One region of the Caecibacter sp. AF58-12pH5A genome, then DNA from elsewhere that is predicted to be linked to it. Evidence: riboswitches for the same ligand, from Rfam matches in the RefSeq annotation. Region 1 holds a riboswitch; the other holds the start of a gene.
The links. Region 1 has a riboswitch for S-adenosylmethionine ahead of PGX44_RS07090 (MetQ/NlpA family ABC transporter substrate-binding protein). Riboswitches for the same ligand answer to the same signal wherever they lie in the genome.

Region 1 (14,582 bases):
AAGTTCAGCGTTAAAGGCAGCCAGTTTAATAAACCGTATCTCGAATTCTCCGGCGCTTGCGCAGGCTGCGGTGAAACATCGTACGTCAAGATGCTCACACAGCTCTTCGGCGACCGTATGTTCATTGCTACACCGGCTGGTTGTATGCAGGCTTGGGCAGCCGCTCTGCCGTGCGTACCTTGGTCGAAGGATGCCAATGGTCATGGTACAGCCTGGACGAACTCCCTCTTTGAAGATAATGGCGAATTCGGCTTTGGTCTCTACCTGTCTCTGCATCAGCAGCGCGAAGATATTAAGAACCACCTGGAAACATTGGCAGGCCTGATCGATGAAGGCACATTGAAGGAAGCTGTCAAAGCATGGCTCGATTCCTATGGCTGCCATAACGAAGGCGAAACGACGAAACAGATCAGCGCTAACCTGATTGCTGAACTGGAAAAAGCACAGCTCGCCGGCCAGGCTGGTGAAGAAGTGAAGTATCTCGTAGCTCATAAAGAACACATTGCCAAGAAGACCGTTTGGATCGTCGGCGGCGATGGCTGGGCATATGATATCGGTTATGGCGGTCTCGATCACGTCATGGCTACGACAGAAAACTTCAACGTTCTCGTTATCGATAACGAAGTGTATGCTAATACAGGCGGTCAGTCCTCGAAGGCTACGCCGAAGGGTGCTGTGGCACAGTTCGCAGCAGCCGGCCGCCGGACGAATAAGAAAGACCTGGGCCGCATCATGATCGGCTATGGTCACATCTATGTTGCTTCCGTTTCCATGGGCGCTAACCCGGCACAGATGCTGAAGGCCATGAAAGAAGCCGAAGCCTATGATGGCCCGTCCATCGTCCTGGCTTACAGCCCGTGCATCAACCACGGCCTGGTTAAAGGCATGAGCACAGCCCAGATCGAAGAAAAGAACGCTGTCGAATGTGGCTACTGGCCTCTCTATCGCTACAACCCGGCATTGGAAGCAGAAGGCAAGAACCCGTTCAGCCTCGATTCCAAAGAACCGAATGGCAAATATCGTGAATTCCTTATGGGTGAAACACGCTATGCTGCCCTGACGCGTACCTTCCCTGAAGTAGCAGATCAGCTCTTTACGGATGCAGAAGCTGCTGCCATGCGGAGATATAAATTCTATAAGAGAATGGCTGAAGAATATTAAGTCGTTACAGGCTTCAAAAAAAGGAAAGCTCGCAAGAGCTTTCCTTTTTTTACTAGGCGCCCCTGCGTGACAATAGCCGAAATGGAGGCAGTGTGATATAATCATACCTGTAAACTTCAAATTTTAGAAGATAGGATGACTCTCATGAAAGCGGTTTTTGTGGATTTTGAAATGAATCCCATTGATAAGGAACATCGGCAGCTGCGTAAAATTTGTCCTGGTGAAATTATAGAAATCGGCGCTGTCAAACTAGATGAAAATGACCAGGAAATCAGTAGCTTTAAAGAATACGTCCGCCCTAAGTATGCGACGGAAATGGACGCTACCTGCCAGGAATTGACAGGCATTTCCATGGCTATGCTGCAGCAAGCGGATACCTTCGTCCCCGTATTCCGGCGTTTTCTGGCCTGGTGCAATGAGCCGGAAGAAAACGAATACGAAATGTATGCGTGGAGCGAAAATGATTGGCGCCAGCTCAATAATGAACTGCGCCTGAAAAAAGTAAATACGAAAATAGACGCTGTTGCCTGGATGCTGGATCATTGGCAAAATTTTCAGCAGATTTATTGTAACCTCCTGGGCCTGGATAATGTCATTTCCCTCGATAAGGCAGTTACGGCGACAGGAGAGACCTTTGACGGCCAAATGCACGACGCCCTTTGGGATGCCCGGAATACGGCAAAACTCTATACACTCTCTAAGAAGAAAGATGAGTTCCGCAAGGTAATGGAAGCTATTATTAAGGTAACAACCCCATCAGAACCACTGACCTTTTCCCTTGCTGAAGCGTTTCAAAAAGCAAGACGGTGAGTATACTATTTGATGGAAAGAAGGGAATTCCTTGAGTGCAGTTGGTTTGCGTTTACTTCTCATTTTTATTGATGTTGTGTTGCCTTTGGCCGTAGGGTATGTGTGCAAGCAAAAGCATTTTCTTACGGAAAAACAATGCAATTTGCTGATCCGTATCAACATTACTGTCATTGCGACGCTGCTTACGATACTGACCTTCTGGGCCTTGCCGTTGCGGACAGAATTGATCTTCCTGCCAGTTTCGATGGTCCTGAATGCGGTTATTCCGATTGGCATTATTTATTTGTTTCATTTACAGAAACGGTTTGCCCGTCCGGCTGACAGGGGCAGTTATATTTTAGCTGCCATGCTGACGAATTTAGGGACCTTAGGCGGCTTATGCGGCTATATTATGTACGGCGAACGGGCCTTTGCCTATTCGCAGCTCGTCGTAGTCTTTCAGAATATTATTACCTTTTGCTTTGCCTTCCCGTTGGGAGCCTATTATAAATACAGTGATGAAAGCTGTGCCGTCGGCGGCCTGTCACAAATGAACTGGCGCCATATTTTTATTAACTGGAACCAGCTGCCCGCTGTCGGTATGGTCATCGGGGCTTGTCTCTACGCTTCCGGCGTACCCCGGCCGGCGGTTCTGACACCGGTTCTGGATGCGCTCATTCATATTGCTGCCTGGTCGGGCCTGATTCCCATTGGCTTTATGATTGAATTTTCTTCTTTCAAGCAGTATTATAAGCAGACGCTGGACCTGGTTCCCATAAAGATGCTGATTACGCCGGCAATCATATATGTACTGAGCACGTTTGTCTTTTCGGATCCCGTACTGATCGGTTCCTTGCTAGTTCTCATGTCTATGCCCACGGCGATTAACTCCCTTTTTGCCGTCCGCCTGTACGATCTGAATGTAAATCTGGCCATGTCAGCCTTTATTACGACGACTGTCGTCTACGTCTTTATTTTATATCCGGCCTTTTATTTTCTCGTACATGCCGGTATATTACCGTTTAAATAGTACGTAAAGGAGCGTGCCTATGCTTGCTATCCGACGATTTTGGCCAGCCCTGGTGCTGGGCCTGCTCGTATGCTTTGTTCTCGCTGGTTGTGGCAAGACCGTGAACTTATCAGAAAAACGTATTGATGGTATCGATTCACAGATTACGATCGCATTGCCGAGAAAAGCCCATGAACTGCCTCTTCCTGTAGCCCTCGATCCGCTGACGCAGCGCTATCTGAAAGGCCAGCGCTTTTATGGGGAAATCAATCAGGGCCTCAATATCGGCATTTATACGTCGACTATCGATGCCAATCAAATGTATAGTGACCTGGGCCTTGATAACGGACAGGATATCAGTTACCGCCTGAGCCAGAATATAGAAAATGCGGCTACGGCTATTTTAAATAAGATTGACGCAGAAAATATTTCTGTCAAATCGGAAACGACGAGCGTTTCCGGGGAACATGCCGTGCTGCAAACCTTTACCTTTACAGCCGGTGACAAACGGATGAAGGCCAAGCTGCTCGGCTTTTCCCATAACGGCGCTACGTGGATTATCCTCGTGGCCTGTGACGTCGAGTCAGAAAATGTAAGTGCCATTGATGACATCATTGAATCCGTCCATATTACGAAATGAGCATAAAAAAGACGCCGTCAGGCGTCTTTTTTATGCTTCTTGCAAGCGCTGATAAAGCGGTAACTTTTGTAAATGCTTCAATGTAAAATAGGCTGTCAGGCCAATGAGTATACCTGTACCTGTGCCGGCTACGGTAAGTACTGGCAGGTAGAGGAGTATCTTGATATTCTGCACGACGGCACTGGCTACGAGAACCTGGCCTAAATTGTGGAAAATACCCCCGGCCGTAGAAACGCCGATGAGGCTGAATTTTCCTGTCTTTTGCAGGATGATCATACTGGACAGGCTGAAAGCGGCGCCGGCAGCACTGTAGAAGAAAGCGTTAATACCACCGCCGAAGGCTGTAGAAAGGACGACGCGCAGGAGCAGGATGAGAAAGACATCCCGTTTGTGCGGCAAGGAATACAGGGCGATGACCGTAATCAGGTTGGCCAGGCCTAGCTTGGCCCCAGGGGCAATAAAGGGGACGGGCAGCATGCCTTCAACAATATAAAGGACTAAGGATTGGGCGACAAAGAGGCCCAGGACGATGAGACGAAAGGTTTTATTCATAGAGGGTACCTCTAGCGGGCCCGGATGATGTCCGGATCGGCATCATCGGAACGGACTTCAATCATAACTTTATGGGGCAGGCAGACGCTGGTCTGGCCGGGCTTAGACAAGAAGCCTTCGTGGACACAAATCTGGTCAGGACAATCGGCGTCGACAATACCGATTTCCTGGTCTTTGACGACGATGGTGTTGTAGCCTTGCGGCGTTTGGACCGTAAAGGTATCTGTACCATAGTGTCCCGTCAGGGGAATGGTTTTATATTCTTTGCCATCAACCTGCACGACGGCGTAGGTTGTATTTTTTTCTGTACCACTGCCGGTAGCCAGGAAAATTCCTTCGGGCAGGAAGGATAAGATGAGCAGTGTCACAATGAGGATAATATCCCATTTTTTGATCATACGGATCTCCTTGGGGAAATGAAAAGACTGTCCATCGATTATAACACGAAACGGCGGTGCTGTAAAAATTAGAACCAGGCAACGAGACTGCCGGCTGTCACCCTGCCGGAGGCTGTCAGATGAACCGGGCGGTCTGGCGGTAAATCCGTAAAGAGACAAAGGCAGGCGTCAGAGAACCCTTTGCTTTTTAAAAAAGGCTGGTCGAAGGTGAGCAGCTTGTCGCCTTTTTGTACGACTGCCCCGTCCTGAACGAAGACGGTAAAGCCTTCGCCCTGCAGCCGGGCTGTACCGATGCCGGCGTGGAGAACATATTCTACGCCATCGGTGGTGACCATGCCCAGGGCATGGCCTTCTTCAAAAACAAAGGAAACCGTGCTGTCACACGGTGCGTACAGGCTGTAGTCCTCTGGATATACGAGGAAACCATCGCCAGGAATTTTTTGGGCGACGTCCGGGTCGGGTGCTTCTGTGATGGCCTGCAGGGTTCCCGTGCAGGGCGAATAAAGCCCATAGGCCTTAGGATAGGTCAGCGTCGCGGCCAATGCTCCGGCCTGTACATCCGTTTCTGCAGCGAGGTGTAATTCGTATGATTCCGGCAGATCTGTAAAGACACAGATACAGGCGTCGCATAAGCCGCGGCTGCGAATGAGGCCGGCATCAAAGGTAAGGAGCTTTTCGCCTTTTTTGACGTGTTGCCCGGCCGTGACGAAGACTGTAAAGCCGGCGCCGTCCATGGTGACCGTATCGATACCGATATGGAGCAGGTATTCTACGCCGTTGTCACCAGTGAGGCCTATGGCGTGCCGTGTGTCGAAGACGAAAGTCACTTCGCTGTCACAAGGGGCGTACACCGTATCTTCCCGGGGATAGACAAAGAAGCCATCGCCGGTCATCTTTTGGGCAAAGGCCTCATCCGGTGCTTTTGTAATCGCCTGCAGCGTGCCTGTAAAAGGGGACGCAAAGGGCAGGGACAGGCCGGTGCCAAGGGAACTGTAGTCCGGCTCGGGCGCAGCCGGGGGTGCGGCAGCAGATACGGTATTTTCTACAGCCTCTCCGGGCGGCTCGGTGCCGGGGCTGTGCAGGAAAGACGTAATATGTTTTAGAATCATAAAAACTACCTCGCAGGAAGAGAAAAATTCCCCTCTTCTTGCCCTTGGCAGGATAGCGTATAATAAATACAAAGAAGAGAGGAGAGACAGTTATGGCAGAGAAAGAAGCAAGGGAAACGAACTGGTGCTTTGCCTGTGGCAAAGATAATCCCATGGGCTTACATCTTCATATGGAACAAGGGAGTGATGGCAATTGGGCCTATTTCACACCCCAACGGCAGCATCAAAGCTATGACGACCGCATGCACGGCGGCCTCGTAAGTACCCTCTTAGATGAAGTGATGGGCGATTATATCTTTAAGCTTACGGGCAGGCCGGCGTATACGGCAAAAATAGAAGTGCGCTTCCGCCAGGCCGTGCGGATCGGTGAACGTATCAAAATTTCCGGCCACCTGGCAAAGCAGCGGGGCCGTCTCTACGAAATGACCGGAGTCATTACCAAGGACGACGGTACTGTCGTTGCCGAAGGGCAGGCCAAGATGATGAGCGCCAAATAAGCGGGTCAGGCCTTATCAGCCGGGCGGGCGTGGATGAATTCGGCAAAGGCTGCGACGCTGCGCAGTTGTTCCGGCGGCAGCTCCATGAGCAGGCGGAGCAGCGCGACGAGATCCTTTTCCGGCTGGTATACTTCAGCAACAGCCTTAACTGCCGGTTCGCCTGTTTCTCCAAGGAGTTCTTCCGGTGTGATCTGGAAGTAGGCCGCTACGTCTTTGACGCGGTCTGCACGGGGGCACTTTTCTTCAGCCAGCCAGGCTTTGAGCGTCGACGGCTTTACTTTTAACTCCTGGCAAAATTGTTTTTTAGTCAGGCCATGGTCCTGCAGCAGCTGCTGCAGGTGATGACTGAAATGCTGTTTTTTGATATCATTTTTCATGGTGATCGTCCTTTTCGTTGTTTTTTTGTCTGCTATTAAGTGTAGCACAAACAGGGCCGGCGTGCCACTTTTGACGGCTGGCCGTGCCGGAAGGAGCCTTCTTATGCCCGTTAATTCCTTTGCCGATTATCCCATGTCATGGCAACCTGCTCTGCCACGGGAGGCCGGTCCCCAGCCTCTCTACCGGGTACTGGCTGCGCAGCTTGCCCGGGATATTGCCAGTGGTGTCCTGCGTCCCGGGACGAAGCTGCCACCCCAGCGGGAACTGGCCGATTTTCTCGATATTAGCGTCAGTACGGTTACCAAGGCCTTTCGCATATGCTCGAATAAGGGCCTTTTGACCAGTACTGTCGGGTCGGGAACCTTCGTCGCATATGATGCCCGCACGTGCCTTTCCGTCGCGCCGGAACGGCAACAGACGGTCATTGAAATGGGTTCTATGATGCCGGAAACGCTGCCTCAGGACGGCGTGACAGCCATATTGGAGCAGATGCTGCAGGAAGCATCTGCCAGCCGCCTTTACCAATACAGTAATCCCAAAGAAGTACGCCATCAGGATGCGGCCCGCTCCTTTTTACGCCAGGCCGGAGCGCTTCTGCCGGAGAATAAGGATGTTCTCTTTTCATTGGGTGGTCAGAATGCGCTGGCTGCCATCTTGCCGGCTCTTTTCAAAGCCGGGGACCGTATCGGCGTCGACCCCTTGATCTATCCGGGACTGAAACGTACTGCCAGCCTCTTTGGCATCCGCCTTGTACCCATTAATCAAACTAACGGGGAAATGAGCCGGCACGGTCTGCTCCAGGCTATCAGTGACTATCATATCAAAGGCGTGTACGTGACACCGGATTTTCAGAACCCGACAACTCATATACTCTCCCATGCCGGCCGGCAAATGCTGGCGGAAATAGCCCGTGAGAAGAACCTGGTCATCGTGGAGGATGCTATCGCCAGCTTGCTCCTGCCGCGGCCCGTGCCGCCTGTACAGTCCCTGGCGCCAGAACGGACCGTCTATATCCTCAGCCTTTCCAAGGCCATCCTGCCGGCCCTGCGCCTGGCCTATATTGCAGTCCCGGAACCGTGGCAGGGGCAGATAGAACAGGTTCTGGAAACGTTGGAACTGGCCCAGTCGGCACTCCTTTTGGAATTAGCAGACCGGATTATCGTCTCTGGAGAATACGAGGCCATCCTCAGGGAACGGCAGTCCAGCCTGGTGCGGCGCAATGAACTCACAGAGCGCATCCTGGCCGGCTTTGCCGTCGCTGGCGACAGGTACAGTCTGTGCCGCTGGCTCGTCCTGCCAGCAACCTGGACCGGTGAGCGATTTGAACGGGAAGCTTTACTGCATGGCGTACGCGTTCTCGGGGCGCAGCATTTTGCCGTAGGCCGCAAGCCCTGGCAGGAAGGTGTACGCCTGGCCATCGGTGCGCCACGTAATCTGGACCAGCTGGAGCAGGCACTGACGACGATCAAACGGCTTCTTGAAGACTAATGTGTGCGCCATACAATTATTTTATTGTATGGCGTTTTTCTCTGTGCTAAGATGAAGAAAAGGGAAAAACAAGAAGTCCAAAGGAGGTATACATCATGAAATGCTACATTGTCGATGCCTTTACAAAGGAAGTATTCAAGGGTAACCCGGCTGCCGTGTGTGTCATGAAGGAATGGCTGCCAGATGACGTCATGCAGCGCATTGCCATTGAAAATAACCTGTCCGAAACGGCGTTTACCGTAAAAGAAGGGGACCACTACCGCCTGCGCTGGTTTACGCCGGGGGGCGAAATTGATCTGTGCGGCCATGCCACGCTGGGCACGTCTTATGTCCTGTCCCGTTTCTACGAACCGGACAGGGAAGAATTCGTCTTTGAAACGTTGAGCGGCAAGCTCGTCGTCAGCCGCCACGGTGATCTCCTTTCTATGGATTTCCCGGCCTACGAAATGAAACCTGTCGCCGTGACGGACGCTATGGCTGAGGCCCTGGGCGTGCGTCCTGTAGAAGCCTATATGGCCCGCGACCTGGTGTGTGTCGTCCCTGATGAAACGGATGTCTTCGCGTGCCAGCCTGACCAGGAAAAAATCGCCGCTCTCGATGGTCTCTTATGCCACATTACGGCCCTGGGGAAGACATACGATTGTGTCAGCCGTTCTTTTGCACCGAAGCTGAAAGTGCCGGAGGATCCTGTCTGTGGCTCCGGGCACTGCCATATTATCCCCATCATGGCAGAAAAATTGGGGAAACAGGACCTCAAAGCCTACCAGGCGTCGCAGCGCGGCGGTGAACTCTACTGCCATTTGGAACAAGGACGCCTGGCCATGGCCGGCTATGCAGCCCTCTATTCGGAAGCAGACCTCAAGATACCTGGTGTAAAAGACTAGGCAGGGCTGTCTGTCCTTTTCTGCTTTTTTCCGCATATAACGGTAAAGCCCGTGCGTCGTGTGACGTACGGGCTTTTTTGGCTATATCAGACGTAGGCTTTGAGAGCCTGGGCCAGCTGGTCCGGACAGGATGTGTCCCGTTCACCGCAGCGGATGCCTTCCAGGCGGGTAATGACGTCCCGGACGGGCATGCCTTCGGCCAGGGCGGCGAGGCCCAGATGGTTGCCGGGACAGCCGCGCGTAAAGGAAACGTTGTGGACGCAGCCGTCTTTGATGTCGAAATCAATTTGTGTGGCGCAGATGCCACGCGGTGTGTACGAATACATGAACGAATTGCCTCCTTTTAGGGCAGTAAGGCGAGGATACTTTCTTTGGGCTGCACGCCGACAGATGTCGTGTAGAGCTGGCCGTCTTTAAAGACGACGAGCGTAGGAATGCTCATGACGCCAAACTGTTCGGCCAGGGCAGGCTGTTCGTCTACATTGACCTTGCCTACTTTGATTTCCGGATGTTCTGTGGCGATTTCCGCAATGGTCGGCGCCAGGAGACGGCACGGACCGCACCAAACGGCCCAAAAATCCAATAATACAGGTTTATCAGACTGCAGGACTTCCTGATCGAAGTTGTCTTTCGTAATCGTTATTTCCATAGTGGTCACTCCTTTTAGCGGCTTGATGTTTTTCTGATCGTTTTTATTATAACACATATTTTTGACATATGCGCGAAAAAATGCGCTCCCGAAAAACGGGAGCGCAAGAGCTGTCAGTACCTTAGAAGGCCGGGATAATGGAACCCTGATATTTGTCGTTAATGAATTTCTTGATCGTATCGGAGTGGTAAATATCGAGGATCTTCTTGTACGTTTCGTTGTTTTCGTCACCTGTGCGGACGACCATGACGCAGGCGTACGGCGAATCAGGCGATTCGACGAGAATCGAGTCCTTGAGGGGATTCAAGCCGGCAGGAATGGCGTAGTTCGTGTTGATGCAGGCCAGGTCCGTATCGTCGAGAGACCGCGGTGTCTGGGCGGCGTCGATTTCGATGAACTGCAGGTTTTTCGGATTTTCCGTAATGTCAGCGACAGACGCTTCGATGGAGTTGCCGTTTTTCAATTTGATCAGGCCGGCCTGCTGCAGGAGCAGAAGTGCACGGGCGCCGTTGGACGGGTCGTTCGGAATTGCTACTTTGCTGCCCGGCGCTACGTCGGCAATGTTCTTGTATTTATGCGAGTATACAGCCATAGGCATGAGAATGGTCTTGCCAATGGAAGTCAGCTTTAAACCTTCTTTTTTGATGATATTGTCCAAGTACGGCTGATGCTGATAGGAGTTCATGTTCAGGTCGTTATCGGCCAGGGCTTTATCAGGCTGTACGTAGTCGTTGAATTCGACGACCTTGATCTTGATGCCCTGTTTTTCTGCTTCTTTGGCTACCTGGTCCATGATTTCAGCGTGCGGACCGGCAGTTACGCCTACTTTGATTTCTTTGTCAGCAGCGGCTTTGTCGCTGTTAGAGCCGCAGCCCGCTGCAAAGACGCAAATAGCAGCGATGAGGCCGGCTGTGAGAAGCTTTTTAATAGATGATTTCATAGAGTCATACCCCTCTCAAAAATTATGTAATATGTATTCGTAACAAAAAAGCCGTCATTCAGATGACGGCCTGCAGTTGCATAGCTGTTCATCTGCCGGAATTACCTTCCGTTGGAGTTGGCACCTTCCCGGGTGGGGGTTGCCGCAGTGTCATAGGGCCACTCCCTCGACTGCTCTGGATGAAACGACAGTTTTATTGTTAGGTTGTATCCTATCATGAATTGCGGACGCTGTCAATCTATTTTAGAAACATTCTAGTATTTCCTTCTACAAAACTAATACCGTACGAGAAAATTGCAAAGCCTGTACAGGGAATTGCGCGTTTTGCAGAGAAAAAACACCCCGGCTTGCCGGGGTGTTTAGAATGACATTCTGTTGGACGGTGGCGCTTAGGCGTTGAAGAGCTTGCCCGGGTTGAGGATGTTATTGGGGTCCATGGCCCGTTTGATGGTCTTCATAACCTGGAGTTCGCCTGACGGTGTGAATTCTTCCACGTATTGCAGCTTCTTAGCGCCAATGCCGTGTTCACCGGCCAGGCGGCCGCCGACACTATAGGCGTATTCATAGACCTGGTGATGGAATTTATCGACACTGGCCGCCCACTCTTCGTCGGTCATATTGACCTTACAAAGAACGATGTGCAGGTTGCCGTCGCCAATATGGGCATTGATTTTGACCTGGAAGGGATAGTCTTCGCCGATTTCCATGATCTTTTCAATGGTCGGAGCAATTTTGTGGACTGGTACGACGACGTCGTCTGTGAGAAATACCTTGCTGACCAGTTCGCACGAATTCTGGATGTTGCGGCGCATATTCCAAATGCGGTCGTCAGCTTCGAGGACTTCAACAGCACCGGTTTCTTCGCAAATATTGCAGACCGTTTCCATCTTGGTGTCCAGCTCGTCTTCCCGGAAGGTTTCTACAGTGATGATGACGTAAATTCCATCTTCATAATGGGGCATATCCGAATAATGGCAATAATCGGCTGTATCGCGGACGTACGAGTTGTCCATGTATTCTACACTTGTCGGATCGATGCCGGCTTTCATCAGCTGGGGCACCATATACAGGGCCTGGCGCGGATCCGTATAGATAGCCAGGACATCGAAGTGATACGGCGGCAAGGGAATCAGGCGTACCGTCACTTTGGTAATAATGCCTAAGGTGCCTTCACTGCCGATGATCAGCTGTTCCAGGTCATAGCCGGTAGAGCATTTTTTCAGGATGCCGCCACATTCGACGATTTCACCTGTCGGCGTGACCATTTCCAGGCTGTAAACCTGGTTACGCGTAACGCCGTAACGGACGGCCCGCAGACCACCGGCATTGGTTGCCAGGTTGGCACCGATCATGCAGCTTTCGGCGCTGGACGGGTCGCCGGCGTACATGAGGCCGTGGGCTTTGGCTTCTTTTTGAATATCTAAGGTACGTACGCCTGCTTCGGCCGTGAGGTACATGCCTTCTTCATTCAGTTCAATAATCTTATTGAGCCGTTCCATACAGAGGACAAGGCCGCCGTAAACAGGAATGGCACCGTCAGCCAGGCTGGTGCCGGCACTGCGGACGGTAATGGGGAAGTGGTATTCATTGGCCAGTTTTACAATTTGTGAAATTTCTTCGGCATTGGCCGGCAGTACTGCCGCTTCGGGCATGTGGAATTTCTGCGGGTCGTTTTCGTAGTCTGTCTGGTACTGGACCAGAATATCTTTGTCCGTCTTGACATAAGACGGGCCGGTAATGGCTTTTAATTTATCGACAATTTCTTGCGTAATTGGGTTGTATGTCTGCATGAGGCCTGCCTCCTAGGTGAAGAATAAATAAATTCTGGCTATTATTCTAACACTTTTTTTCTGAAAAGGGAAAGCTATTCGAACGGAATTCGAGAAAATAATCTGACCGGGCACAGGCAATGCCTAAAAACAGGGCGTAATAGATAACTTTTTTTACGGCAAAAAGCATGACAATCTAGTATAATGAAGGGAAAGAAAGGATGATACTATGCAGACGTCGCGACGGCTTTTTTATTCTATTTCCTTCATCAGCTTTATAGGACCTTTCTTGTCGACGGGCCTGACCATTGCCCTGCCACAGGTGGCTGCCGGTTTTGGCGTACCGGCAGAGCAGGTCAGCTGGGTAGTGACGGCCTATCTCATCGGTACGGCCTCGCTTTTATTGCCTTTAGGCAAGTTTGCCGACGTATATGGCAGGCGCCGGGTCTATGCGGCAGCGCTCATGGCCTTTGCCATTTGTACGCTCGCTGCGGCCTTTGCCCCCAGCCTAAGCAGCCTCATTGCCTGCCGGCTGCTCCAAGGGGCAGCCTTGGCTGCTGTCTATGTTACGTACATGCCGCTGCTTCTGACGACGACGGATGAACAGCATCAGGGACTTACGCTGGGAACGGCTGTGGCACTGACCTATTTGGGCCTGACACTGGGGCCCGTGCTGGGCGGCTTTTTGACCGGTCTCTTGGGCTGGCGCAGTATTTTTATCATTTCTGCTCTGGTTACAGGCGGGGCCTGGCTGCTGGTCTGTACGCTTCGTCAGGAATGGTATGGTACAGCAGCGCCCTTCGTCAATGCCGTGAGCAGTGTCCTCTGTATTAGCGGTGTTGGTATTTTTCTTTATGGCCTTTCGGCATATGCCGAACACAGCTGGCCTGTCTGGCTGGGCCTGGCCCTGCTGGTCTGCTTTATTGTTCATGAACGCTACTCCCGTCATCCTCTTTTGCCGCTCTTTTTATTCCGCAACCGGGTCTTTTCCTTTTCCTCCCTGGCGGCGCTCATCCAGTACAGTGCGACCTATGCGATTACTTTTTTGCTGTCCTTGTATTTGCAGCTCGTCCTGGGCCTGACACCGGCCAAGGCCGGCTTTGTGCTCCTGTCCCAGCCCGTCATGATGGCCCTCCTGTCCCGCCGTTCCGGTCACTTAGCCGACCTTTACGGCTCGCGGCTCATCGCGTCTGCAGGCCTTGCTATTACCGCCGTAGGCCTTGCCGGCCTGGCCTGGGCGCCGCAGGTGGAGCTGTCGGGGATCGTCGCCTTCCTGGTCCTTACGGGGATTGGCTCGGCCCTTTTTGGGGCACCCAATAATGCCGCCATCATGGGCTCTGTGAAGGAGCAGTTTCAGGGTACGGCGGCCAGCATTCTGGCTCTCGTCCGCCATGCCGGCCAGTCCATGAGCATGGCGCTGGTAACCTTGGTTTTTGCGCAAATGACCCTGGTCGTTACGCCGTATACGGCAGCAGTGCTGACGGCTGTACATGTATCGTTTTTGCTTTTGGCTGGTTTTTGTGTGTTAGCTATGATTGCGTCCTGGCAGCGCTGAGACGAGGAGAAAGGGGAATGTAGTATGGATTTAGGTTTACGTGATAAAGTAGCCGTCGTTACAGGCGGTACGGAAGGTATTGGTTTTGCTGCAGCCCGGCAGTTTCTGGCAGAAGGGGCGTACGTTGCCGTCTGTGGCCGCCGTCAGGCCGTGCTGGATCAGGCACTGGCACAATTAGGCCCGCGGGCCTTCGGCCAGACCTGTGACATGACGCAGGAAGACGCGGTCTATGCCTTTGCCAAAGCCGTCTACGATCATTTTGGCCGCATGGATGTGTGGGTCAATAATGTAGGCGCGACTATTGCGCGACAAGACGACTGGTATACCGGCGAGGAAATTGACCGGACCTATGCGGTCAATTTTAAGTCCGTCGTCATGGGCAGCCAGGCAGCCATTGCCTACTTGGAAAAACAGGGCGGCGTTATCGTCAATGTCGCGTCCTTAGCAGCCCGCTGCGCTACGTCCGGCAGGGCTACCCTGTACGGGCCTCTCAAGTCGGCTGTCGTCGGCTTTACCAATACCTTTGCCGGTGAAGTTGCCGCCAAGGGCGTACGCGTTACGGCAGTCCTGCCGGGGTTTACCGTGACCCCCCTCGTGAAGGCTACCATCCGGCCAGAGGACCTGATAAAACAAGGACAGACGTGTTTGTTGCACCGGCCGGCAGCGCCTGAAGAAATTGCCGGGCCTATCGTCTTTTTGGCAAGTTCTCAGGCCAGCTACATGACCGGTACGGCCATCGAAGTATCGGGCGGCCGCAGTGTTAC
Region 2 (14,582 bases), on a different contig from region 1:
AGGCGGATCGTCAGGTTCGGCAGGGCTGCTGCACGTTTTTCCAGGTAGGCCGGGAGATCTTCGATACGGCTCTTTTCGGGGAAACGGGCAATCTTGCGGGCCAGGCCGCCAACTTCGCCTTCCCGTTCGATAAGGGTTACACGGCAGCCTACTTCAGCGGCTGTGCAAGCTGCTTCCAGGCCGGATGTGCCACCGCCGATAACGACGACGTGCAGATCCCGTGTAACTTTACGCTTTTTATAAGCCGTGCCGCCGATGATGTCGGGGTTGACTGTGCAGCGGATCGGCTGGGATTTGGCAATGCGGTGATCGGCGCAGCCGATGTTGCAGGAGATGCATTTGTTGATGCAGTCGACTTTGCCGGTCTTGGTTTTACGAACCCAGTCGGGATCGGCAATGAGGCCACGGCCGATAGCCAGGAAATCTGTTTTGCCTTCGGCAATGATCTGATCGGCAATTTTTGGGTCGCGGATGTTGCCGGAAATGATGACCGGTTTGCCGAATTTCTTCTTGACTGCTTCCGAGAGGTACGCACGCCAGCCGTCGGGCATATCGCATTTATCAATCTGGTACTGAATGGAATCATTGACGGCCGCGGAGACGTTGATAATGTCTACTTCCGGTTCAATGTATTCGAGGAGCTTCAGTGTATCTTCCAGTGTGTTGCCGCCTTCGATGAATTCGTCAGCAGAAATACGGAAGGAAATGGGAACCCATTTGCCGACGGTCTTGCGGACGGCTTCAACGACGAGACGGGCGAAGCGGGCACGGTTTTCATAGGAACCACCGAATTCGTCTGTCCGCTTGTTGTAGAGAGGCGATAAGAACTGGTCCAGGAGGTACGAATGACCACCGTGGATTTCGACCATATCGAAGCCGGCCTGAATGGCACGCTGGGCAGCTTCGGCATATTTGTCGACAATGGCCAGAATTTCGCTCTTAGTCAGCGGGCGCGGTGCCGGGTTGCCTTCTTTGGAAGGAACCGACGAGGACGATACGGACTGGAGACCGTGCAAGCGTTCCGGATAGGCCGAAGCACCGGCGTGGTTCAACTGGATCGAAGCCAGGGCACCATACATGTGAATCCGTTCGGCCAATTCGTAGAGGCCGGGAATAAACTGTTTATTATCAATGCGGAGCTGCTTTGTACCGTTCGTTGCCAAGGGATAGTCAATGCAGGCATTTTCTACGGTAATCAGAGCTGTACCGCCACGGGCACGCAGACCATAGTAGTCTTTCATTTCTTCCGTTACTTCTCCCGTAAAAGAAGCAAGGTTCGAACCCATTGGCGGCATGATGACACGATTGCGGAAGGTCGTGCGTTTTACCGTCAGAGGTTCAAAAATGTGCGGGTAATTCTGACTCATGAATGAGATCCTCCTTAACGAAGTACTATCTATAGTATCCATAGGTTACTATTACAGAAAGTATTGTGAAAAACAGAACTAGATATCTTTGACATCTCACATTATACAGGAAACAAGTAATAGGACAATTTCATAAAAATGATAAATTTGATACGAAAAAACTATTGATAGGGCAGAGGGTACTCTTACTAAAGGATAAGCCAGACTGGCTCGTTTCCCAAATGAACGGGAAGACAGCTCTTTTAAGCGGTAGAATAAGACGAGTATTTTGTCATAAAAAAATAGGTTTTTCTCTATCAATTAATAGTAAATTACGATATAATCATTAGTAAATGACTATTGATAAAAGAACTTTTATCACAAAACATGCACAACATATATAACTAGGAGCCTATTATGAATTTAAAGCAATTGCAGTATTTTCAGACCCTGTCTGAGACCGAGCATTACCGTAAAGCCGCTGAGCGCCTGTATATTACAGAACCCAGCCTGAACCGCGCTGTGCGGGATTTGGAAAAAGAACTGGGGATCCAGCTCTTTGAAAAGCGGGGCCGTAATATTTATCTCAACAAATATGGCCGCCTCTTCTTGCCCTATGTGACACGCTCCCTGCAGGAACTCGACCGGGGCATATCATTACTAAAAGCCTATACCAGACCGGATCAGGGTACGATTACCCTGGGCTTTATTTATACTATGGGCTATACGATGGTGCCGGAAATGATTACCCAGTTCCGGGGAGTCCCGGAAAATGAAAAGATTTCCTTTGACTTCCGGCAAGGCACGACGGCATCCTTGATTAAAGAGCTGAAAGAAGAAAAAATAGATGTCGTCCTTTGCTCAGCTATTGAAAATGAACCGGATATCCTCTTTTATCCCGTAGCGGAGGAAGACCTGGTCGTGGCCGTACCCAAAGGGCACGCCTTGAGTAATCGCGGCTCTGTATCGTTAAAAGAACTGGAGCCGTACCCGTTCATTTCCTTCAGCAAAAACAGCGGCCTCTATAAGATGACGCATAAATTGCTGGAACAGGCCGATTCCCATCCGAAAACCATTTGTCACGTTGAAGAAGATAATGCCATGGCCGGCTTTGTGGCCGCCGGGTATGGGGTGGCTATTATGCCTGATTTTTACACCTTAAAGCATTATGAGCTTGAGCGTATTCCCATTGCCGATCCCTTTGAACGGCGCTATCTCTATTTGGCCGTTTATAAGCATGCCCATGTACTGCCGGTAGTCGATCGGTTTCGTAATTTTCTTCTTTCCCGCTGGGCCCGTAACGGCAGCCTGTAAGCACACAAAAAGCCCCGCTTTTCCTTTGTGGAAAAAGCGGGGCTAACTATTACGTTATGATTGGCTTTCATCGTGATGCAGGGCTTCAATGCGGTGAATATCACCGACGATGAAGAGGAAGGAAAAGACACCTAAGGCGGCAATGCAGCTAATGAAAATCATAGCACCGACGAAGGAACCTGTAAACTGCACGATCAGGCCAATGACGATGGGAGTAATGATACCTGCCAGGTTGCCGATGAAATTGAAGACGCCGCCGGCCAGGGCAACGGAATCAGACGGCGCAATATCACCGACAGTACTCCAAACGATAGCAGCCATACCCTGGCCGAAGAAGGCAAGGGCCATGATGGCAATGACGGCATTAAGAGAATCGACGTAGTTGGCGCCTAAGATCGTCATGGAGCAGAGGAGACCGCAAATGATGGGCAGCTTGCGGGCCTTGGAGAGGCTGGCACCGCGGCGCAGCATCGTATCGGACCAGTAGCCGCCCAGGAGAACGCCGCATAAGGCACCGATATAGGGAATGACAGCGTATACGCCGGCCTTGAGGAGGGGCAGCTGTTTGGACATGACCAGGTACGTAGGAAACCAGGTCAGGAAGAAATACATGGTACTCGTGTTAGCAAACTGGCCTAAATAAATGCCCAGGAGCTGACGATGCTTGAAGAGGTAGGTTACCTGGGACCACGTAATGGACTGTTTTTCACTCTTCGTTTCTACGAGGCCGCCGCCTTCACGGATATAGTCCAGCTCAGCCTGGTTGGCGCCGGAATTTTCACTGGGTTCCCGATAGAGGAAATACCAGACAATACTGGCCAGGATGCCGATAACGCCGGTGACGTAAAAGATTTCACGCCAGCCGTAATTTTCTAAAATCCAGAATAAGACCGGTGTCAGAAACGCCAGACCGATGAATTCGCCGGCCGTATAGATGGACGTAGCCGTAGCCCGTTCCTTTGCCGGAAACCACGAGGCGACGACGCGGCTGTTCGTAGGAAAGGCCGGCGCTTCAGTGGCACCAATGGCCAGGCGGATACCAAAGAGGGAGGCAAAGGAATTGCCCAGTCCCATAAAAATCGTAAATAAAGACCAGAAAAAGAGGGATACCGTGTAAGAAATACGGGAGCCGACGTATTCAATAAACCAGCCGCCAGGAATCTGCATAAGTCCATAGGCCCAGGAAAAGGCGGAAAAGAGCAGCCCCATCGTGGCGGCGTTAAATTCCAATTCCTGACTCATACTGGAAGCGGCGACGGCCATATTCGTCCGGTCCAGGTAATTGATAGCTGTAAGGACGAAAAGCAGCGAAAGTATAAACCAGCGCTTTTTTGTTTTTTTCTGTAATTGTTGCATAGTCATAGTCCTTTCTCAGGAAAAAAATGGTTGTTCTATTATTCACATAGGTAGTAAGAGAGACACCTACGCGTACATTGATATACTCGTCGTATTCATTTTATACAATAGATAGGGGAAAGGCTATTATTTATTTTAACTTAATTAATGCATAATAGCTATTAATATACTAGTATTAACTGTAAATAATACATTAAATTCATAATATGGTCTATCTTTTTACTTTAAGGAATAAGTGGCGGCCATAAAGGAACGAACGACCGGGCTGAATCTATGGAATCTCATGGAAAAATAAAAAAAAGGAAGGCAGAAAAGGCTTGTCATTCTAACGGGTAAAGCATAAAATAAGGCTATCCGCACAGGCAGGGTTCTAATGCCGCGGTGCTTTCCGTGTTTTCATAGGGAAAGAATTATATAAAAAGGCCAAGTTTCTTTGCCGGAGCCATTGTCCGGCAAGAAAGAGGCCGTAAGAAAAGGAAGAGGATAGGAGTAAAAGCATATGAAACACATGAAGATTGCGTACAGCTTTGACGTACAGTACTATTTTGTTGACAGTGACCGGGAAATCGTGCCTGTCGAAAAAACCGATTTTACAGATGTTGCCGTTGCCGTCCTTTCGGATCAGGATTTTGATTATATCGATACGATCGATGCAACGGGGTTTGGTGTGCCCATTATGGTAATCATGCCGAGTGGCGAAAAGCTGCCTTCCCAGTATTTGGATAAGGTCGACGTCGTCCTTTCGGAGGAGGTTGTCAATAAGAGCCGCTGTATTGAAACGGCAGAACGCCTGGCCGGCAATTATGAACAGAATGTACTGCCACCCTTTTTTGGGGAACTCGTAGAGTATGTCAGTGAAAAGAATAATCCCTTTGACTGCCCGGGCCATCAGGACGGGGCCTTTTTTAAAAAGCATCCGGCCGGCCGCTATCTGTACGACTTCTTTGGTCCCCATATCTTCCAATCTGATATCTGCAATGCCGATGTCACCTTGGGGGATTTGCTCATTCATGAAGGACCTGCTTTGGACTCCCAGGATTTTGCTGCGAAAGTATTCCATGCAGATAAGACCTATTTCGTGCTTAACGGTTCGTCTGCGTCCAACCGCGTCGTTACGAATGCCCTGCTGACACCGGGAGATCTGGTCTTATATGACCGCAATAACCATAAATCCGTGGCCATCGGCGCCCTTATCCAGGCCGGTGCTACGCCTGTATATCTGGAAACGGCCCGTAACCCCTACGGCTTTATTGGCGGTATCGATGCCCACTGCTTCGATGAAACCTACTTGCGTCAGCTCGCAGCCGAACGGGATCCGGAAAAGGCCAAGCAGGAACGGCCGTTCCGCCTGGCTGTGATCCAGCTCGGCACGTACGACGGCACACTCTACAACGCGCGCTACGTTGTCGACCGTATTGGTCACCTGTGCGATTACATTCTCTTTGATTCTGCCTGGGTGGGCTATGAACAGTTCATTCCCATGCTCAAGGACAGCAGTCCGCTGCTCCTCGATTTACAGCCTGGTGATCTGGGAATCTTCGTAGTCCAGTCTGTCCACAAGCAGCAGGCCGGCTTTTCCCAGACCTCGCAGATTCACAAGAAAGACAGCCATATTCACGAACAGGACCGTTACGTAAACCATAAAACGATTAACAATGCCTTTATGGAGCAGGCCACGACGAGTCCCTTTTACCCGCTCTTTGCGTCCCTTGACGTGAATGCCAAAATTCATGCCGGCGATGCAGGCCGGAAAATGTGGCGCGATTGTGTCAAGATGGGTATTGATGCGCGTAAGGATATCCTGCGGCGCTGTCATTATATCCGTCCCTTCGTAGCGCCAATGGTACACGACCGCCTTTGGCAGCGTGGTGATACGGAATCTATGGCTGATGATATTGATTACTTTACCTTCGAACCGGGGGCCAAATGGCATGCCTTTGAAGGCTATGGTCCCAACCAGTACCGTGTAGACCCGTGTAAGCTGCTCTTGACGACGCCCGGGATTGATGCGGAAACAGGGGAGTACGAAAACTTTGGCATTCACGCCAATATTTTGGCTACGTATTTGCGTGGCAACGGCGTTATTCCGGAAAAATGCGATTTGAACTCGATTCTCTTTTTGCTGACGCCGGCAGAAAATAAAGATAAACTGCGCTTTTTGACGAGCCAGCTCGTCCGCTTCGAACGCTTTGTCGACAATAACGTGCCGATGGAAGAAGTACTGCTCGGCGTGTATAACCACTATCCCGGCCGTTATACAGGCTATACGCTGCGCCAGCTGTGCCAGGAGATGCATGATTTCTTCAAGGACCGCAATGTAAAAGACTTGCAGAAAAAGCTTTTCCGCCGTGAGTTTTTACCGGAATACGCTATGCGTCCGCAAGATGCACATTACGCCTTTATCCGGGGCCAGCGGGAACTGGTGCCGATTGCGGAAATCGAAGGCCGCATTGCCCTTGAAGGGGCCTTGCCATACCCGCCGGGCGTGCTGTGTGTCGTGCCGGGTGAACGCTGGTCCCCGACAGCTGTCCAGTATTTCCTGGCCCTCGAGGAAAGCCTCAATGCCCTGCCGGGGTTTGCCATGGAAATTCAAGGCGTGTATTTGGAACATGAAGACGACGGCCGTGTCCGCGCCTATGGCTACGTGCTGAAAGAATAAGCGCATTGCCGCTGGTATATAAAAAGCAGAGAACCGCCAATCAGGCGGCTCCCTGCTTTTTTTAGTCTTCCGTTTGCTCTGTGATTTTGCTGACGCCATAGCCGGCGTTGACTACGGCCTTTAAAAGATCTTTTTCTACGACGTCACCGGTAACGCGCAACGTAGCCCGCCCGCGTGGCAAATTGACATTCACTTTTAGAACGCCTGGAACGGCCAGCAAGGCTTCTGTTACATGCTCAGCACAGTTTTGGCACATCATGCCTTGAATATATACAAACTTTTCCTGCCCTTCCGGAGAGCCACCGAATAAATTACTGAAGAATCCCACGTAAAACGCCTCCTAGAATATGATAATGAATGTTATTCTAATTGTATTATACAAGAGCCATAAGGGAAAAACAAGTAAGCCCCCTGCTGCGTGGCAGGGGGCTTAGGAAGGTGACACTTAGAGCAGTGTCTTGACGGCGGACGTAATGCGTTCCGCTACGTAAGGGCTGTTCATCGTATAAATGTGTACGCCGTCGACGCCATTAGCCAAGAGATCGACAATCTGATCGATGGCATAGGCAATGCCTGCATCGCGCAAGGCAATGTTGTCGTGGCCGTATTTGGTCAGAATCTTTTGGAACTTAAGGGGCAAGGAAGCACCGCAGAGAGTAACCATGCGTTCAATTTGCTTTTTGTTCGTCACGGGCATGATGCCTGCTTCGATAGGAACGTGAATGCCGGCCTTTTCCTTTTTTTCCAGGAAGGAATAAAAGCACGCGTTATCAAAGAAGAGCTGGGAAATGAGCTCGCTCGCCCCGGCCTCTACTTTGATCTTCAGGGCGTCAATATCGGCCTGCAAATTTTTGGCTGCCTGGTGGCCTTCGGGATAGCAGGCGCCGATGATATTGAAGTCGTCGCCGGTCTCCTGGCGGATGAAGGAAATGAGATCGCTGGCGTGGGCAAAATCGTGTTTTGGCTCAATGTCCGGCGTGCGGTCACCGCGCAGAGCAAGGATATTTTCAATGCCTTCCTTTTTTAATTCCTGCAAAATAGAGCGGACATCGTTTTGGTCCAAGTTGATGCACGGCAAGTGGGCCGCTGTTTCGCAGCCCAGCTTTTTGATGCGGCTGGCTACCTCTACGGTCCGTGTTCCGCCCTGGCCGCCGGCACCGCAGGTGACGCTGATAAAATCAGGCGACAGCTTGCTTAGCTCCGTGAGGGTAGGAAAAACCGTTTCTACAGGCATGTCCTTTTTTGGCGGAAAGACTTCAAAGGAAAAGACAGTTTTTTTGGCAAAGAGATCACAGGTTTTCATAACATAGGCTTCCTTTTTTTTGGTATAGTCTGACTGGGTTAGGCGTTAGAAGCTGGCGAGGATGGCGCCCTGATACTTATCTTCGATGAATTTCTTTACTTCCGGTGATTGCAGGGCTTGCTGGAGCTCTTTGATTTCCGGACGATTTTCATCGCCTGCCCGGACGGCCAGAATGTTGGCATAGGGCGAGTCCTTATCTTCGATAAAGAGAGCGTCCTTCAGCGGATTGAGACCGGCTTCGAGGGCGAAGTTCGTATTGATCAGGGCAATGTCTACGTCTTCCAGTGAACGGGGAATCTGAGCGGCTTCCAGTTCGACGAACTGCAGGTGTTTGTCATTTTTGACAATGTCCTGGACGGTAGAAGAGATGCTGCCGCCATCTTTGAGGCTGATGAGGCCAGCCTTTTGCAAGATCAGGAGCGCCCGGCCGCCATTGGTCGGGTCATTGGGAATGGCTACCTTGGCACCGTCCGGCAGCTGATCCAGGCTGGTAATCTTTTTGGAATAAATGCCCATCGGTTCGATGTGTACCTTGCACAGGGCTACGAGGTTGGTGCCATGTTCGGCATTGAATTTGTCCATGTAGGGCTGGTGCTGGAAGAAGTTGGCATCGATTTCCTTGTCATTTAAAGCCAGGTTAGGCTTGACATAATCGGTGAATTCGACGACGTTGAGGTCAATCCCCTTTGCGGCTAAGAGTGGTTTGATCTGTGCCAGAATTTCCCCATGCGGTACCGGCGTGGCACCGACGGTGATCTTAGTGTTGTGTGAAACCTCGTGACCGCCTGTAGGCTTATCACCGCCACAGCCGCTTAAGAGAACGGAAAAGGATAAGAGCATCGTGGCTGCAGCCAGTGTAAAAATGTGTAGTTTTTTCATATACGTTAGGCCTCCTTGATTATGGAATATATAATGAATCGATTCGGATAGAAAAGAAAAAGACCCTTTCCCGAGAGAGAAAGAGTCTGCGTTTTCTTTATCTATCGGAATTGCTTCCGCAGGAATTGGCACCGTGTAATCGGTTGCCGGGTTTCATAGGGCCAGTCCCTCCACCACTCTGGATAAAAGCGCAATGAAGCTCATCTGTACAAGTCAATCGTATAGAAGCCACTGCTAATGAAATTGTTGATATTGATTGTATCATGTAGAGAAAATTTGTCAATATAAGAAAAATGATATGACAAAAATATATAAATAGGAATACTTATATGCGAAATCCGGCACGACACATGCCCGGGCTGACGGGCTTTCCTGCCTATGCCCTTGACTTTACGGGAAAAGAACGTATAATTACAAGTAAACTATATGAGTAAGTATCGATGAACGAAACGAGTACATGTGCAACGACAGGTACAGCGAGCCGATGGTAGTGAAAGTTCGGCCCTAGGTCAGCAGATGGAATGGATTCGGGAGATGCGGCCTGAACGGTAACCAGTAGGGTTCGACGGTGTAGTTCCACCGCTATCAAAGAACCGTGTATCGCGTTATGCTGTACATGCAGAGCTGGGCTCGTACGAGCCAATGTGGGTGGTACCGCGGAAGATTCAACCTTTCGTCCCTGTCAGGGGATGGAAGGTTTTTTTATTGTCGTAAAAAGGAGAGAAGACCTATGTTAGAAATGCGGGATGTCTGTTTTCGTTATGGGAATGGGACTCCTATTCTGGAACATATGAATGTAGAAATAGGTGCCGGTGAGTTCATTGGCTTAGGCGGCCGTAACGGTTGTGGCAAAACGACGGTGACGCGGCTGCTCATGGGCCTGGAAAAGCCCGTTTCCGGTGAAATCCGCTATGATGGCAAAATTATCAATGAAGACGATGCGTCCCGGCGCAGTGCTTTCATTGGCTATGTGTTCCAGCGGCCGGAACGGCAGATGTTTCGCCCGACCGTACGGGATGAAGTCGCCTATGGGCCACAGCAGTTTGGCCGTCAGGCTGATGAAATTGAAGCCTCTGTACAAGCAGCACTGGAACAGACGGGCCTGTCGGACCTGGCCGATGCCTATCCGCCTAATTTAAACCGTGGCGAAAAACAGCGCGTTGCCATTGCCTCTGCCATTGCCATGCACACGCAGTATCTCATTCTCGATGAACCGACGAGTGGTCAGGACAGTGCCGATAAGGAAGACCTCATGCAGCTCTTGACCAAATTGAACCGTCAAGGACTGACGGTCCTCATCATCAGCCACGACATGGATATTTTCGCCGAATACTGTCACCGCGTCCTGGTCATTGGCCATCATACGAAGGCCTTTGACGGCACACCGGAAGAGCTCTTTACCAAGCGGGATGATCTCTATGATCTGGGTCTTAGCCGGCCCGATTCCGTTACCTTGTCCCTGTCCGTACCGGGCCTGCCTTATTGCAAGTCCATGAAGGATTTTACGGCAGCTATGCTGCAGAAACTAGGAGGCCAAAAATGATGCAGCGTTTTGTACCTGTAACGAAACTGATTGGCACGGCAGCCTTCTCTTTCTGGGCTCTCGTCATCCATACGCCCGTGCCGCTGGCGGTGCTGGTAGTCATTGAATTGTGCCTGTTGGCGCTGTGCGGTAATTTTAAGAGTACGAGCAAGGCCGTTTTGAGCCTGGCCGTGTTTGCCGTGTTCCTGGCCGTTGTCCAGCTCATCGGCGGCGGCTCGCTGGAATCGGCGTATGTGACAGGCCTGCGTATGCTGGCTATGACGATTGTCTTTATTATCCTTTTAACGACGACCCGTTTGCAGGATTTGACAGCTGCCCTCGTTAAACAGATCCGCGTACCCTATGAATACGCCTTCATGTTCACGGCTGCCCTGCGCTTTGTACCGGACTTCATCGCCGAAAGCCATGCCGTGCAGGAAGCACAAGCGTGCCGTGGCTTTTCTACCAAAGGAAACATCTTTAGAAAGATACTGAATTACATGAGCGTCATTCAGCCGCTTATGCTTAAATCCCTGGGCCGTTCGGAAACGATGGCCTTAAGCCTGGAGCTGCGGGGCTTCAACAGCGATACGCGCAGCTTTATGAGCAATGTCCGGCTACGCGGCTGCGATTACCTGGTCTTGCTGCTTTTTGTGCTGCTGAGCATCGGCGTCATTTACCTGCGCATGCACGATCTCGTCTAAGGAGGAACTCAGGATGAAACAAATCACAGATATTGCATCGTTAGAATTTCACCACCGCCAAGGCGGGCAGTTCCGCTGGATTACGATTACGACGCTCATGCTGGCAATCGGTACGATTTTGCACCTCGTGTCGCCGAGTGTAGCCGGTATTACGCCGAACTGGACCATTGCTACGTATTGTGTCGCCATTTGCCTGACCAAGCCTTCGTACACCCAGTCCCTGGGCATTGGCCTCGTTGCCGCGCTGGTCAACGTCTTGACGTCTAAATCGGGCTTTCCCTATGGCAACCTGATCAGTGAACCGGCAGGGGCCCTGACGTGTACACTCATCGTCAAGAACCTGGCCTTCATCCGCTTCAAGGGCCATTCCTGTTTGCCTGTCCTGACGGGCCTTGCGGCAACCTGCATGAGCGGTGGCATTTTCGTCACCATCCTGAAATTTGCCATGGGGCTTCCGAATATCGTATATTTCACGGGCATGCTGCCCCTGGTGTTCGTCATCGGCCTCTTAAATGCCGTCGTAACGCCGCTCATGTATTTCCCGGCGCTCCGCCTCTTTGCCTCCCGTGGTATTATCGATTCGCTGGAAGAACAGAGCGTGACCTCCGATCACAGCGGCTACGACTTAAAACCGACACAAGCGGGAATCGTCTCGATGGAACATCTTTCGTATATCCATAACAAACAGAAGGTGCCTGTCCTCAATGACGTGACGCTGGCCATCCAGCCCGGCGATTTTCTGGTCATTACCGGCGAAAGCGGCAGCGGCAAGAGCTCTCTCTGCATGGCCCTGACCGGTGCCATTCCCCATTATTTTGGCGGCGTCATGAAAGGCATGGTCTACGTAGAAGGCCAGGCAACGACGCAGACGACGATTTCCAAGCTGGCCAATAAGGTCGGCGCCATGCTCGATGACTATGACAGCCAGCTCGTGGCCATGACCGTTGAAGAAGAAATTGCCTTTAGCCTGGAAAATCAGGGCGTGGCACCGGAACAGATTGATGCGGCCATTACGGAATCGCTGGAAAAGGTACACATGACGGAATATCGGCAGCGCCAGCTCAGCAAGTTATCTGGCGGCCAGCGGCAACGGCTGGTTATTGCCAGTGTCTTGGCGACCAGTCCGGAAATCCTCGTCTTTGACGAACCGACATCAGCCCTCGATCCGGAAGGAACCCGTGATTTTTACGAACTCATTCACGACCTCAACGTACAATATGGCCATACGATCGTCGTCGTAGAGCATTCGCTGGAAGCGGCCTTGCCCTTCGCCAACCGGCTGGTTCTCATCGATCACGGTCATATCCTTTGTGACGGCAGCGTAGAAGAAACCCTGCGTTATATGTATGAAAAGAATGTCTACGCCAGTGCCGTGCCGAAAATCTTTGCCTGCCAGCTTGATTTGGAACGGGCCGGCTGCCAGTTTACGGCACCGTGGCTTTCTTCTGAAACGGCAGTTGCTGCTGTACGGCAGCTGTTGCCGCAGGAGCGGTCGTGAAGCGCCTCTTGTGCCTGGGTGACAGCCTGACCTTTGGCTATGGCGTAGCCGCACAGGACCGCTGGCTCACGCTCTTAAGCCGCTCTGGCCACGTACAGTGCCAGAATGAAGGCCTGTGTGGTGATACGACGGCCGGTATGCTGCAGCGCCTGAAAGCGATGGCGCTGACTGCCTATGATGCGTTCTTTCTTATGGGCGGCTCCAATGACATCCTCCTCGATAGTCCTATGGAGCAGACGCAGCAGCATATGAGAGATATGATAAAACGGCTTGAGGCCCAGGGGAACCCCGTCTATGTAGGTATTCCGCCACTGACACTGCCGGAAAGCGCCGCCTATGGCTGGCAAGAAAGAGATGCCGTTGCCTGGCATAATGACCAGCTTACGGCCTATCGCCAGTGGCTCCTAACTGAGTGCCGGCAGCAACAGCTCTGCGTATTCGATTTCTACGCAACCCTTCGCGATGCACGAAAGGAAAACGGCAGCCTGTCTCTCTATGTCGATGGCGTACATCCCAGCCCGGCCGGCTATGCCCTCATGGCGCAGACAGCCAGAACTGTCCTCGAACGCAGTCAATTTCTTACTGATTCGTAAGCTAAGAAAACCTCCTTGGCAACAGCTGCCAGGGAGGTTTTTGTCATTATAGTTCGATGTGGCTGCATTGGTCTATGCGTAAGGCCAGGGAGAGCATTTCGTAGCCTTCCGGCCGGAAGGCATCCAGGTCTAAGAGGGAGCCTATTTGTTTGAGCCGGTAACGGATCGTATTGGGATGCTGTTGCAGCTCTTCGGCCGTAACGGCAATGCTGCCGCCGGCGCGGATAAAGGCTGCGGCTGTTTCTAAAAGGGACGTATGATTTTCCGAATCATAGTCGCGTAACGGATTGAGGATGGTATTGGCGAAATGCTGCATAGCCGGTTCACGGCAATAGGGCAGCAAGATGCTGTTAATACCTAACGATTCATAGGTCCTGAAAAGACCCTGGTCAGGTGCTGCAAAGTAGCTGCTGTAAATGGCCTCTTCCAGGCACAGCTTGATTTTCCGTTCCCTGTAGTGAATAGAGCTGACGCCAATACAATATGCCCCGGCGCAGGCCCGTAAGGGACCTGTAAGGATTTCCGTTGCCAGGTCACTGGCTTTGGCGTTTTTAAAGTTATATGATGAATGTATATATATAAAGCCGTTTTTATAGCGCAGCAATGTGCTGTAGGATGTTAAGAGATTTGCTGCTGTCGCCGTTTCTTCCAGTTTTTGGTATTCATCGGCCGATACGGGATGGAGGGCACGGAAATACATACAAAAAATATCGGGCTGCAAACACGGGTTGATTTCCAGCTGCAACTCCTTTTGTCGGGGATCGTGTTCGGGCAGGGTGAGAATGGTAGCGACAAGCTGCTCAAATTTGTCGAAATCGTGCAGACTTTGGAGCCGTTTATACACGTTGACGATGATCCGTTCAAAATACTGTTCGGAACTGCGGATGACGATAATAGGAAAATTGGCAGAATCGGCATAGCGCAGGATATGCGGCGCTAAAGGCAAACCGTACACATTTTTAATGACCAGGCAGCTGCACTGTTTGTGATGCAGCAAGCGGATGGCATCAATCAGACAGCCCGGGGCCTCCTTGGCATATTGCAAACTGGACAAAATCAGCTGATTGGGAATAAAGCTCAGCTTGGTATATTTGTTTTTCAGCGTTTTGTCGTATTCATAATCTAAAATGCCACAAGAAGAAACCTGGTTGGAAACGCCGCCGGCACCGGCTAGCAGGTGGAGACCGGAAAATTCCGGATAATGGAGAATGTCTAAAACTGTTAATTTCAACAGTATCACCTCCTGTACATTAGACTAAAATACAAATTAGATTAAATAAAGTATACTGGGAAATTCATAATATAACAACATTACTTCGCCAATCTCACGATATTTTTCAAAAAAATAGAAGAGAATTTAAATGATTGAATAGTATTTTCTATAAAATGAGGAGGAATTTTTATATTT

Region 2: another riboswitch for S-adenosylmethionine. It lies ahead of PGX44_RS02185 (MetQ/NlpA family ABC transporter substrate-binding protein); the one in region 1 lies ahead of PGX44_RS07090 (MetQ/NlpA family ABC transporter substrate-binding protein).

Annotation. Positions count from the first base shown of each region.
Region 1 covers NZ_JAQDBC010000012.1:17,949-32,530, forward strand. Annotated here, with positions in the region: gene nifJ (pyruvate:ferredoxin (flavodoxin) oxidoreductase) at 1-1,161, shown strand, start outside; gene PGX44_RS07030 (3'-5' exonuclease) at 1,306-1,971, shown strand; gene PGX44_RS07035 (AEC family transporter) at 2,018-2,980, shown strand; gene PGX44_RS07040 (hypothetical protein) at 3,000-3,599, shown strand; gene PGX44_RS07045 (Gx transporter family protein) at 3,630-4,151, opposite strand; gene PGX44_RS07050 (NusG domain II-containing protein) at 4,163-4,549, opposite strand; gene PGX44_RS07055 (PTS sugar transporter subunit IIA) at 4,618-5,658, opposite strand; gene PGX44_RS07060 (PaaI family thioesterase) at 5,751-6,155, shown strand; gene PGX44_RS07065 (helix-turn-helix domain-containing protein) at 6,161-6,532, opposite strand; gene PGX44_RS07070 (aminotransferase-like domain-containing protein) at 6,636-8,021, shown strand; gene PGX44_RS07075 (PhzF family phenazine biosynthesis protein) at 8,117-8,905, shown strand; gene PGX44_RS07080 (TIGR03905 family TSCPD domain-containing protein) at 8,992-9,231, opposite strand; gene trxA (thioredoxin) at 9,249-9,554, opposite strand; gene PGX44_RS07090 (MetQ/NlpA family ABC transporter substrate-binding protein) at 9,676-10,494, opposite strand; SAM riboswitch class I at 10,580-10,680, opposite strand; gene PGX44_RS07095 (FAD-binding oxidoreductase) at 10,884-12,284, opposite strand; gene PGX44_RS07100 (MFS transporter) at 12,493-13,818, shown strand; gene PGX44_RS07105 (SDR family NAD(P)-dependent oxidoreductase) at 13,843-14,582, shown strand, end outside.
Region 2 covers NZ_JAQDBC010000002.1:195,583-210,164, forward strand. Annotated here, with positions in the region: gene PGX44_RS02155 (oxidoreductase) at 1-1,367, opposite strand, end outside; gene PGX44_RS02160 (LysR family transcriptional regulator) at 1,764-2,660, shown strand; gene PGX44_RS02165 (MFS transporter) at 2,715-4,016, opposite strand; gene speC (ornithine decarboxylase) at 4,516-6,675, shown strand; gene PGX44_RS02175 (heavy-metal-associated domain-containing protein) at 6,737-7,003, opposite strand; gene metF (methylenetetrahydrofolate reductase [NAD(P)H]) at 7,121-7,978, opposite strand; gene PGX44_RS02185 (MetQ/NlpA family ABC transporter substrate-binding protein) at 8,024-8,857, opposite strand; SAM riboswitch class I at 8,952-9,046, opposite strand; T-box leader at 9,289-9,541, shown strand; gene PGX44_RS02190 (energy-coupling factor ABC transporter ATP-binding protein) at 9,588-10,400, shown strand; gene PGX44_RS02195 (energy-coupling factor transporter transmembrane component T family protein) at 10,400-11,083, shown strand; gene PGX44_RS02200 (tryptophan transporter) at 11,097-12,581, shown strand; gene PGX44_RS02205 (SGNH/GDSL hydrolase family protein) at 12,578-13,174, shown strand; gene PGX44_RS02210 (PucR family transcriptional regulator) at 13,221-14,405, opposite strand.